Regions from separate parts of the Macrococcus bovicus genome, predicted to be linked through region 1. Evidence: riboswitches for the same ligand, from Rfam matches in the RefSeq annotation. Region 1 holds a riboswitch; the other holds the start of a gene.
The links. A riboswitch is a leader RNA that binds a small molecule or an ion and turns the genes downstream of it on or off. The one in region 1 is predicted to bind lysine.
Positions count from the first base shown of each region.

Region 2: another riboswitch for lysine. It lies ahead of QSV55_RS07635 (amino acid permease); the one in region 1 lies ahead of QSV55_RS01910 (aspartate kinase).

Region 1 covers NZ_CP128470.1:281,871-287,321, forward strand. The annotation lists gene rpsN (30S ribosomal protein S14) at 1-63, shown strand, start outside; gene QSV55_RS01890 (branched-chain amino acid transporter permease) at 96-416, opposite strand; gene QSV55_RS01895 (AzlC family ABC transporter permease) at 413-1,105, opposite strand; gene QSV55_RS01900 (hypothetical protein) at 1,230-1,523, shown strand; gene QSV55_RS01905 (thermonuclease family protein) at 1,572-2,315, opposite strand; lysine riboswitch at 2,483-2,659, shown strand; gene QSV55_RS01910 (aspartate kinase) at 2,731-3,933, shown strand; gene QSV55_RS01915 (aspartate-semialdehyde dehydrogenase) at 3,951-4,940, shown strand; gene dapA (4-hydroxy-tetrahydrodipicolinate synthase) at 4,937-5,451, shown strand, end outside.
Region 2 covers NZ_CP128470.1:1,390,309-1,395,759, forward strand. The annotation lists gene infC (translation initiation factor IF-3) at 1-474, opposite strand, end outside; ribosomal protein L20 leader region at 493-611, opposite strand; gene QSV55_RS07635 (amino acid permease) at 643-2,139, opposite strand; lysine riboswitch at 2,201-2,373, opposite strand; gene thrS (threonine--tRNA ligase) at 2,428-4,356, opposite strand; gene dnaI (primosomal protein DnaI) at 4,644-5,451, opposite strand, start outside.

The DNA of each region.
Region 1 (5,451 bases):
ATCGCATTCCGTGAACTGGCCCATCAAGGACAGATTCCGGGTGTCAAGAAGTCAAGCTGGTAACAGACAAGCCCGTTCCTGAAGGAACGGGCTTGTTATATTCTGATCAAGATCATATAGGTGAGAGTACCGACGGCAATAGACACCAGCATATTTCGTTTCCATAAATGAATCAGCACAATGGCGATAATGGCAGCTATTGCAGGCAGACTGTTCGCAAAGGATGACCATTTGATGTCCCGGAGTGCATATATAACGAGTAAACCGAATAGAGCAGGCGGCAGAATGCTGCCGAAATACTGAATCATCGGTGGTATCGGTCTATCTGATCTGAAGATGATGAAAGGCAGAAAGCGAGTCAATAATGTCGTACACGTAATCAGTGCGATCAGCATCAGCTGTTGTGTCAGGGTCATGATGTATCACCCAGCCTGATGAAGTAACGCTGGAAGACGAAAAAGATGACGATCATGACTATAAAGCTGGGGATAAGAAAGTAATCTTTGCCGAACACCATGAGACAGATAATAGAAATCATCATCCCGATAGTCGCTGGGGCACGCTTCCCTTTTAGAAACTCATCCAGGAAGATGACCAGGAATAGCGCCGCAAGAACAAACTCCAGACCGGTCAAATCAATTATGATGAAAGAACCGATTAAACTGCCGAGAAGTGAGCCGACGACCCAGTAACTATGAATGAACAGAGTCACATAGAACATGACCAGATTTTTATTCTGCCCCTCCGGGATATGGATGGTCTGATTGACAACAAATGATTCATCGCACATGCCGTAGATCAAGTAAGGCTTTAATTTGCCGGTTCCTTTGAAGCGGTCCAGCATAGCAATACCATAGAAAAGATGACGTCCATTGATCATGAGGGTCATGATAATAGCAGCCAAGGGATTAAAAGTCCCTAATAATAAGACGCCAGCAACGAACTCCATCGACCCTGCCAGCATGATTGCCGCCATCAACGGTGCAAAATAAGCGGGGTGACCGAGTTCGTGCATGTAGATGCCGTAAGTGATACCGAGAAACAGGAATCCTGCCATAATAGGGATGGTAGGTGGGAAAGCAGTGTGAATGGCTTCTTTATGCATAGCAGTCCTCCTTTTAGACTTTTGCTTATAGTAACACAAAATCAGTTTTGATTATCAAGAATTTTCAGATAACGTTTCCAACCACTCTCTTTTTGGTTTATTATGGTAAAAAGGAGTGATATCTATGCAATCCAAATGTTCCATTAAAAAGTTTCAGTTTAGACATATTAAGCGTCCCGGCATTCTTTTATTAGATGAGGAGCGACGCCTATTAGAGTTCAATGCCTATGGACTAACTGCGGCCGATAGCTTCAGCCAGACAATTCCAATCGATCTGATTGAGAAAGTTGAACTCTCAAAAGGCTTATTCCATGATACATTGAGCCTCTATTATGATGGCGAATGGTATAAATGGACTGATTTTCTGGATGACCACTATCAAGGGATATTTAAGGTCTTGCAGGACAGGACAGCTTAAGTTTTTCGGTAGATAAAAGCCAGGTTCTTCACAGAACCTGGCTTTTATCTAATTATATTTCATCCAGCTTTCGTACTTGATACCTGTTGCTTCACAGCCTAGCTTATCATTATCACGATCATGTTTTGTTAAATATGAGATATGGTGAACTGTAATACCATATGGATAATACTTCTTGACTTCTGTACAGTTTTTTAAATATTTTGGCGCACCGTTTCTGTATTTTGAAGTCGGATAACCGGCCTTAGAGGTGGCTGGCTTAGCGGTTGATGTAGGAGTCACGAATCCTTCCCCTTTTGTGTTCACGTAACCTGCTTTAGACCAAATGCGTAATTTCTGTGCTTTAGCATAGCTCTCACTTTTTTTCAGTGTGTTCAGATAATACTTCTGACTCATGATGTAACCGACCCGAGCATAGCCGTTTTTAACCATGGCGTTGTTAACGAGTACATTGTCAGCATATAAATAGACAAGGTGACGGCCATATTTGTCTTTCTTGATTGCATTGTCATAAGCGATGGTCAGTTTTTTGCCTTGCAGGTATTTTGTAAGGTATGCTTTCGCTTCTTTACTGTACGGCTGGCCCGCTTTTGAAGAGGTAGCGATTTCTGGTGCATCAATCAGAAGGAGGCGCAGTGTAAAGCTGGTGCGACTGTTTTTCACTCTGACTGTATCACCGTCAATGGTGGAAACGTAGGAGACAGCCATTTTCTTGGATAATGCGTATGATTGAGGTGCAGGAATCAAGAGCAGCAGCAATAAAATAGTGATCAATACTTTAAATGATTTCATCTTTTTTCCCCTTTGTTTATTTGTTCTATCATTATTATATTTAACTTTTTAAAGATATCTACATATTTTTTACATATTCAGTTAAAAAATTGCGCTGAGATTTTAAGATTATAAATATTCTGTACATTCTGATATTGTTTATGTATAATAAATAACAACAATTAAATAGATAGAGATGAGGCGCATTGATCATCAGTAAGTAAAGTCTGGAAGCTGCAAATACTTTGCTGAAAGGGTGAGATGCCGAAATGTAGTGATTCTTGCAGGGGTGGCTATGTTGGATTATTGAGTTAAGAGCTCTTAGTCTGTCATTATTTGAAAAATAATGGAGTGCATCACTTGTAAATAGATTAAACAAGTTCATTCCAGTGATGAACTTGTTTTTTTGTTTTTAGATGCCATGGGAGGATATAGTGTGATAAAACGTAGTGTAATCAAATTTGGTGGAACTTCGGTAGCGGATTTCACCAAGCTCAGAAATATCAGCCGCTATCTGAAAGACAGAACGGCACAAGGTGAGCAGCTTGTCGTCGTAGTGTCTGCGATGGGCAAGACAACAGATGAACTGCTCAGCAATGTAGAACTGTTGACAGCAAAGCCGAATGAACAGGATCTGGCACTCCTCTTGACGACAGGTGAACAGCAGACTATTTCGTATCTGTCGATCATCCTGAAAGAACAAGGAGTGGCGACGCGGGCGATGACTGGCTTTCAGGCAGGTATCAGAACGAAAGGGCATCATCTGAAAAGTAAAATCCTCAATATTGATGAACAGAAGTTTGAACAGGCATTTGAAACTTGCGACGTCGTTGTCGTGGCTGGATTCCAGGGGATGAATGAGCTGGGTGAAATCACGACTCTGGGCCGCGGGGGCAGCGATACAACGGCTGTCGCCATTGCATCAGCCCTCAATGTTTCATGTGAAATATACACAGACGTGGCCGGTGTTTACGGGACAGACCCGCGAATCTATCCGGCGAAACGTCTTGATTATGTCAGCTACGAAGAAATGATGGAGATGAGTGCATTAGGTGCAGGAGTTCTTGAGACACGAAGCGTAGAGATCGCTAAAAATTATCAGATACCGATTTATTTGGGACAGACATTATCAGACGAGAAGGGGACTTGGATTATGGCACAGGAAGAAATACTGGAGAAAAAAGCGGTCACGGGCGTCGCGCTTGATAAGGATATGGACTATGTGACAGTCAGCTATCCGATGAATGACTCAGCACTGCTGAAAAAATTATTTGAACTGCTGGAACAGGAAGAAGTCAATATCGATATGATTTCGCAGATCGTCAACATGGAAGGTCTGCAGATTTCCTTCACTATGAAAGATACGGATACTAATCAGATCAATAAGATCTTCACGATACTGCAGTCTGAATATCCATCGCTGAATTTTATTATTCAGGAAGACTATGTCAAAGTATCAGTTATCGGTTCCGGTATGAGAGATATGTCAGGGGTGGCAAGTAAAGTGTTCATGACACTTCTTGATAACCGCATTCCGTTCTATCAGGTCACAACATCAGAAATCAGTATCTCATACGTGGTCGATCAGCAGAACGGTAGACAAGCAGTCGAGCAGCTATGTTCAGCTTTTGAGCTATAAAAAGAGGAGGAGTAAAAATGAAATTAGCAATCGTGGGTGCTACAGGTTTAGTAGGTACAAAAATGATGGAAGTGGTCGAACGGAAAGGCATCCCCTTTGACGAACTGACGTTATTTTCTTCAAAGAAATCAGCAGGACAGATCGTTTCGTTTAAAGGACAGGACTATGAGGTGCAGGAATTAACTGAAGAACGTGCAGCAGAGCATTATGACTACGTACTGATGAGTGCAGGGGGCGGCACATCCCTGCAGTTCTCACCTATCTTTGAACAGGCAGGTGCAGTGGTCATTGATAACTCAAGTGCATTCCGTATGCAGGAGGATATTGATCTGATTGTACCGGAAGTGAATCAGCCGAAGCTGAACCGCACAATCATCGCGAATCCTAACTGCTCGACCATCCAATCAGTAGTCCCGTTGAAACCTCTGGCGGATCAATTTGGCTTGCAACGTGTCGCTTATACGACGTACCAGGCAGTCTCAGGTTCTGGTCTTGCCGGACTGAACGATCTGCGGGAAGGGGCTAAAGGCGCGGAACCGACGAACTATCCGCACCCGATTCATAACAATGTGCTCCCGCATATCGATGTTTTCCAGGAAGACGGCTATACAAAAGAAGAAGTGAAAATGATTGAAGAGACCAAAAAAATTCTTCAGCTGCCTGAGCTGCGTGTCACTGCAACGTGTGTAAGAGTACCGGTTGAAGACAGCCATAGCGTGGCCATTAACGTGACCCTTGAAAAACCGGCTACTGTCGAAGCCATTAGAGAAGTGCTGAGTCACCAGCAGGGAGTTGTACTGGTTGATGATGTAGAAAATAATGCCTACCCGCTTGCTATTCATTCCACTGGTCGCGATGAAGTGTTTGTCGGCCGTATACGGGCAGACGAATCGCTCGATAATACATTCCACATCTGGTGTACAGCAGACAACCTGCTGAAAGGGGCCGCACTGAATGCCGTGCAGATTCTGGAATCGTTACTTGAAGAGAGGGGACAGATTCAATGACATTATTTACAGGGACAGCAGTAGCGATCACGACACCTTTTAAGGACGGTGCCGTAGATTACGCAACATTTGAACGGCATGTAGAGTTTCTGATTGCGAATGGGATGCAGTCTATTTTTGTTAACGGTACGACGGGAGAAGGATCGACACTGAATGAGGAGGAAAAGCTCAATCTCGTGAAACTGGCGGTCAAGGTCGCTGCTGGCCGAGTGCCGATCGTCGTAGGGACGGGGTCCAACAATACAGCAGTCTCCATCGAGCATTCCTTGAAAGTCAAGGAGGCAGGTGCCGATGCAATCATGCTGATCACCCCTTATTACAATAAAACGAATCAGCGCGGACTTATTGCACATTTCACTGCCATCGCGGATGCTGTGGAGCTGCCTGTCGTCTTGTATAATGTGCCGGCTAGAACCAATATGACGATTGAGCCGGAGACTGTGGTTAAATTAGCGGCACATCCTCATATTGTGGCGCTGAAAGACGCAACAGGCGATATGCGTTATCTGGA
Region 2 (5,451 bases), 970 kb from region 1:
AGGCTTTTGTTCTACTGTGGCGATATCTTTACACTCATCAGCAAATTTCTCAAGCACTCGCTGACCGAATTCTTTATGCGTGATTGCGCGTCCACGGAAACGGATTGATACTTTGACTTTGTCCTCTTTTTCAAGGAACTTACGCGCATTTTTCAGCTTCGTATTGAAGTCATGTTCTTCAATCGTAGGACTCAACCTGATTTCTTTGACGACAACAACTTTCTGCTTCTTACGTGCTTCTTTATCCTTCTTCTGCTGCTCGAACTTGAATTTACCATAGTCCATAATTTTGGCAACAGGTGGTTTCGCGTTAGGCGCAACAAGAACGACGTCCAGATTCACACGTTCAGCGATTTCAATGGCTTCAAACTTAGATTTCACACCTAACTGAGCACCATCATGTCCGATGAGTCGTACTTCTCTCGCACGAATTTTGTCATTGATTTGCGTTTGATCTTTAGCTATGATTGACACCTCCAAATTAAATTTACTAGACGAACAAAAAAGCGGGCGCAAAGCGCCCGCTAAAATAGACATGGTATCCATGTATATACCCGGTCACTGCTCTTGGCGTTCTGCGGGTGAGAAGCGGGAGGCTTCTACTTGTCCGTTTCGTATTCAACAGACTTAATAATAACAGGATTATCTGACCGTGTCAACATCTATTTTTTCATATTCACTCATATCATGAGCCTGTGATAAATCCACTTGTTCAAGCGGAATTTTTTTCGTTTTATATTTCACTTTGTGGTAAATATAGAACGCGAGGAAAATCGGAATACCCATATAAGTAATCAGGAAACCGTTCCATTCAAACTTACCACGTAAAATCAGGTCTGTATCCTGGCCGATGATGACAAAGAGACAGAGGATAAAGGCGAAAATCGGACCGAACGGGAACCACATCGCTTTATATTTCAGCACAGATAAGTCTTTATTCTGACGGTAGAATGCACGTCTGAAACGGTAATGACTGATCGCAATACCCAGCCAGGCGATAAAGCCGGTTAAACCACTGGCCGCAACGATGTACTCATAGGCACCGCTTGCCACGCGCTCCACGAGGAAGATGATGACCACGACAACGAAAGTCGCCAGCAGACTTGGGATCGGCACCCCTTTTTTGTTTGTTTCAGAGAATTTACGTGAAGCAAGACCGTCTTTCCCCATCGCATAGAGCATGCGGGTTGAGGCATACATGCCAGAGTTCCCTGCAGATAGAATGGAAGTCAGAATGACCGCATTCATAAATGAAGCTGCAAACGCAAGACCGGCATTTTCAAAGACCAGGGTAAACGGTGACTTGGAGATGCTGTCCCCGCCCATCAGGTTCGGGTTGGTATAAGGAATGATCAGCCCGATGACAAATATGGAAAGAATGTAGAAAATCAGTATACGCCAGAAAACCTGTTTAATCGCTCTAGGAATGGTTTTCTCCGGCTCCTCTGATTCTCCCGCTGTCACGCCGACAAGTTCCGTGCCCTGGAAGCTGAAGCCTGCTACCAAGAATACGCCGAGGATGGTCAGGAATGAACCTGTCAGACCGCCGCCGAGAAACGGTGCTTCACCTGTCGTGAAATTTTTCAGGCCGATATATTCTCCGCCTAAAATACCCAGGATGGTCAGCACGCCGATGACCAGGAAGAGAATGACAGTGATGACTTTGACAAGCGCAAACCAGTACTCACTTTCACCGTATACTTTGACGCTGAGTGTATTGAGCAGGAATATCAGCGCCAGGAAGACAAGACTCCAGCCCCAGCCCGGCAGAAAATCAAATATCGCCCAGTACTTGATGACACTGGCGGCGATACTGACGTCTGCTGCGACAGTAATGACCCAGTTAAACCAGTAGTTCCAGCCCAGCGCAAAGCCGAGCGACGGATCGACAAAACGCGTCGCATAAGTCGAGAACGAACCTGAGATCGGTAAATAGGTCGCCATCTCCCCAAGACTCGTCATCAGGAAGAACACCATGATACCGATGATCAGGAAACCGAGCAATGCACCCCCCGGCCCGGCGTCACGGATGGCCCCGCCCGAGGTCATGAACAGACCTGTACCGATACAGCCACCAATCGCGATCATCGAAATATGACGCGGTTTCAGCAACCTTTGTACTTCATTGTTATTACTCATTTTGACACTCCATTCTTATCACAACAAAAGGTGCACATCTAAAGATGCGCACCTTATCTATTGGAACAGTAGCGCATCACAAATGTGACAGTCTGATATATATTCTATATCAGCCCAGCAGCAGACGGTTATCAGACGTCTGCCACTTCGGCGATGTTGCCTTTCATCTTGCGTCAGCTACGTGATACCGTATCAGCAAGACTACTCTTCTTCATCGCGACCTCTACCTCTTCTTGAGGAATATTTTATTTCTTTATACTATAACGCACTAAAGCGGATTCTGCAAGACTATTTTTTGAGACGGATTTCATCCACGATCTTCCAGATGAACTCATCGCGTTCCATTGTCTCTGAATCCTTGCTGCCGTACTGACGGACATTGACTTCATTGTTCTCGACTTCTTTATCACCGACAACAATCTGATAAGGCACCTTATGCATCTGTGCCTCACGGATCTTGTAGCCCATTTTCTCCTCACGGTCATCGATATGACAGCGGACACCTTGCGACTTCAGTTCATCATAAAGCGCACGCGCATAGTCATAATGCACTTCGTTAGAGACCGGAATGATCTCAAGCTGGTTCGGCGCAAGCCATGTCGGATAAGCCCCTTTGTATTCTTCTGTCAGGAAGGCAACAAAACGCTCCATCGTCGAGATGACACCGCGGTGGATGACCACAGGACGATGTTCCTGACCGTCACTGCCGATAAAAGTCAGATCGAATTTCTGAGGCAGCAGGAAGTCCAGCTGAACAGTGGATAATGTTTCTTCCTTACCTAGTGCAGTCTTGACCTGAACGTCCAGTTTAGGGCCGTAGAACGCAGCTTCCCCTGGTGCCTCCTCATAGTTGAGACCCATCTCATCTACCGCTTCTTTCAGCATCGCCTGTGCTTTTTCCCACATCTCATCGTCCTGGAAGTATTTCTCTGTATCTTCCGGGTCACGGTAAGAAAGACGGAAGCTGTAGTCCTTGAAGTTGAAATCTTCGTAGACATCGATGACAAGCTGTACTACTCGCTTGAACTCGTCTTTGATCTGATCCGGACGCACGAAGATATGCGCATCATTTAAAGTCATACCACGGACACGCTGTAAACCTGATACCGCACCGCTTGCTTCGTAACGGTGCATAGTCCCGAGCTCCGCAATACGGATCGGCAGCTCACGGTAGCTATGCGGCTTGTTTTTATAGATCATCATATGGTGCGGACAGTTCATCGGACGAAGAACGAACGCTTCATTGTCCATCTCCATGACCGGGAACATATCTTCCTGATAGTGATCCCAGTGACCAGATGTCTTGTACAGGTCAACAGAACCCATGACCGGCGTATAGACGTGGTCATAGCCGAGCGCGACTTCTTTGTCGACGATATAACGTTCTAATTCACGACGGATAGTGGCACCGTTCGGCAGCCAGAGCGGCAGGCCAGCTCCGATTAACGGGCTTGTAGTGAAGATATCGAGCTCTTTACCGATTTTGCGGTGGTCACGTTCCTTGCGCTCCTCCAGCATCTCGAGGTGCGCTTTCAGGTCTTTCTTATCGAAGAAGGCAGTACCGTAGATACGCTGCAGCATCTTATTGTCGGAATCACCGCGCCAGTAAGCACCTGCAACTGATAACAGCTTGAACTCCTTGATCTTAGCTGTAGACGGTACGTGGACACCGCGGCAGAGATCAGTGAACTCGCCTTGTGAATAAAGTGTCACGTTCTCATCCTCAGGAATCGCATCGATCAGTTCCTGCTTGTAAGGATCATCTTTGAAGACCTCTTTAGCCTCGTTACGCGACACAACACGACGTTCAATCGCGATATTCTCATTGACGATCTGTTTCATCACCTTCTCAATGTTCTCGAAGTCATCAGCAGAAATCTTCTCCGGCATATCGAAGTCATAGTAGAAGCCTTCTTCAATCACAGGACCGACGCCGAAATGAACATCACCGTAAATACGTTTAAGTGCCTGAGCCATTAAATGAGCAGTCGAATGACGAAGGACCTCGATTCCTTCCGGTGAATCCGGTGTGATGATCTCGATATCACCATCTGTTTCAAGAGCTGTCGTTAAGTCGACCATCTGACCGTTGAATTTGCCGGCCAGTGCTTTCTTCTTCAGACCCGGGCTGATAGAAGCTGCAATCTCTTCAGTTGTGATGCCACTCTCAAAACTTTTTTCATTACCATCTGGAAACTTGATCTTAATTTCACTCATTCTAAACACTCCTTTTATTTTTTAAACACAAAAAGACCCCATCCCACAAGGGACGGAGTCATTCCGCGGTACCACCCTAATCGCCATAAAGGCAACTCTGCATAAGATAACGGTCTTGAGCCGGACATGGATTAGATGTCGATTAAAAAAGGGAGTAAAACGACGGACCATCAATCAGGCTTCCACCTACCCTGACTCGCTAAATGATGATAGACGTGTTTCATGTCCTTTTATCATTGTTTGAATTGTTTGACTATAATGCTATTATACACGTCGCCCAGAAATTATCAAGAGCGGCGATAATTTTTTCCGTTCAGCGGATAAGCTTCTGTCAGTGCATCAATGCGTTCCATCATCCGGTACGCTTTCGTCTTCTCTTCGCCTACCTTGGTCTTCTGGAAATGATATCTGAGTTCTTCTTTGTTGAAGTTAGATGAGAAGAAAGTCGGCAGCTGATTCATCATGCGGTAATGGAGCAGCGGCCCCAGCACTTCATCTCTCACCCAGGTCGTCATATCTTCCGCACCGATATCATCCAGCATGAGGACAGGACTTTTCTTGACGCGGTCCAGCTTCTCAGTATAAGTCTGGTCGTTGAACCCGCTCTTCAGTTCACGGATAAATTCCGGCACATAGAAGATGGTCGTATAGATGTGCCGCTCCTTCAGCTGATTGGCTATGGCACCTAGGATATAGGACTTCCCTGTACCGAAGCTGCCATATATATAGAGCCCTTTCGTCGGTCTGCCGGCCGCGATATCGTTACAGATTTCCATGGCGCGTTTGACGATATTGAGCCGCTCTGGTCCTTCCAGGTCAATGGAATTGATCTTGGCGTTCAATGTTTCATACGGGACATGCATAGCCGTCACATATTGCTTCATCAGCTGCTCTTCGTCATGTACTTTTTTATTCGGACAAGGCGTATAGCTGATTTTAATACGGTTATCCTCGATATACAGACGGGGCGTATGTCCTTTGACAAAGTTGATGCACTGGCCGTAGCTGGCACAGCGGTCACAGAGTTTCGACTGATCTTTATATTCCTGCAGCACGGTCAGGTCTTTATCAATCATTTCATCCGTCACGGCATGT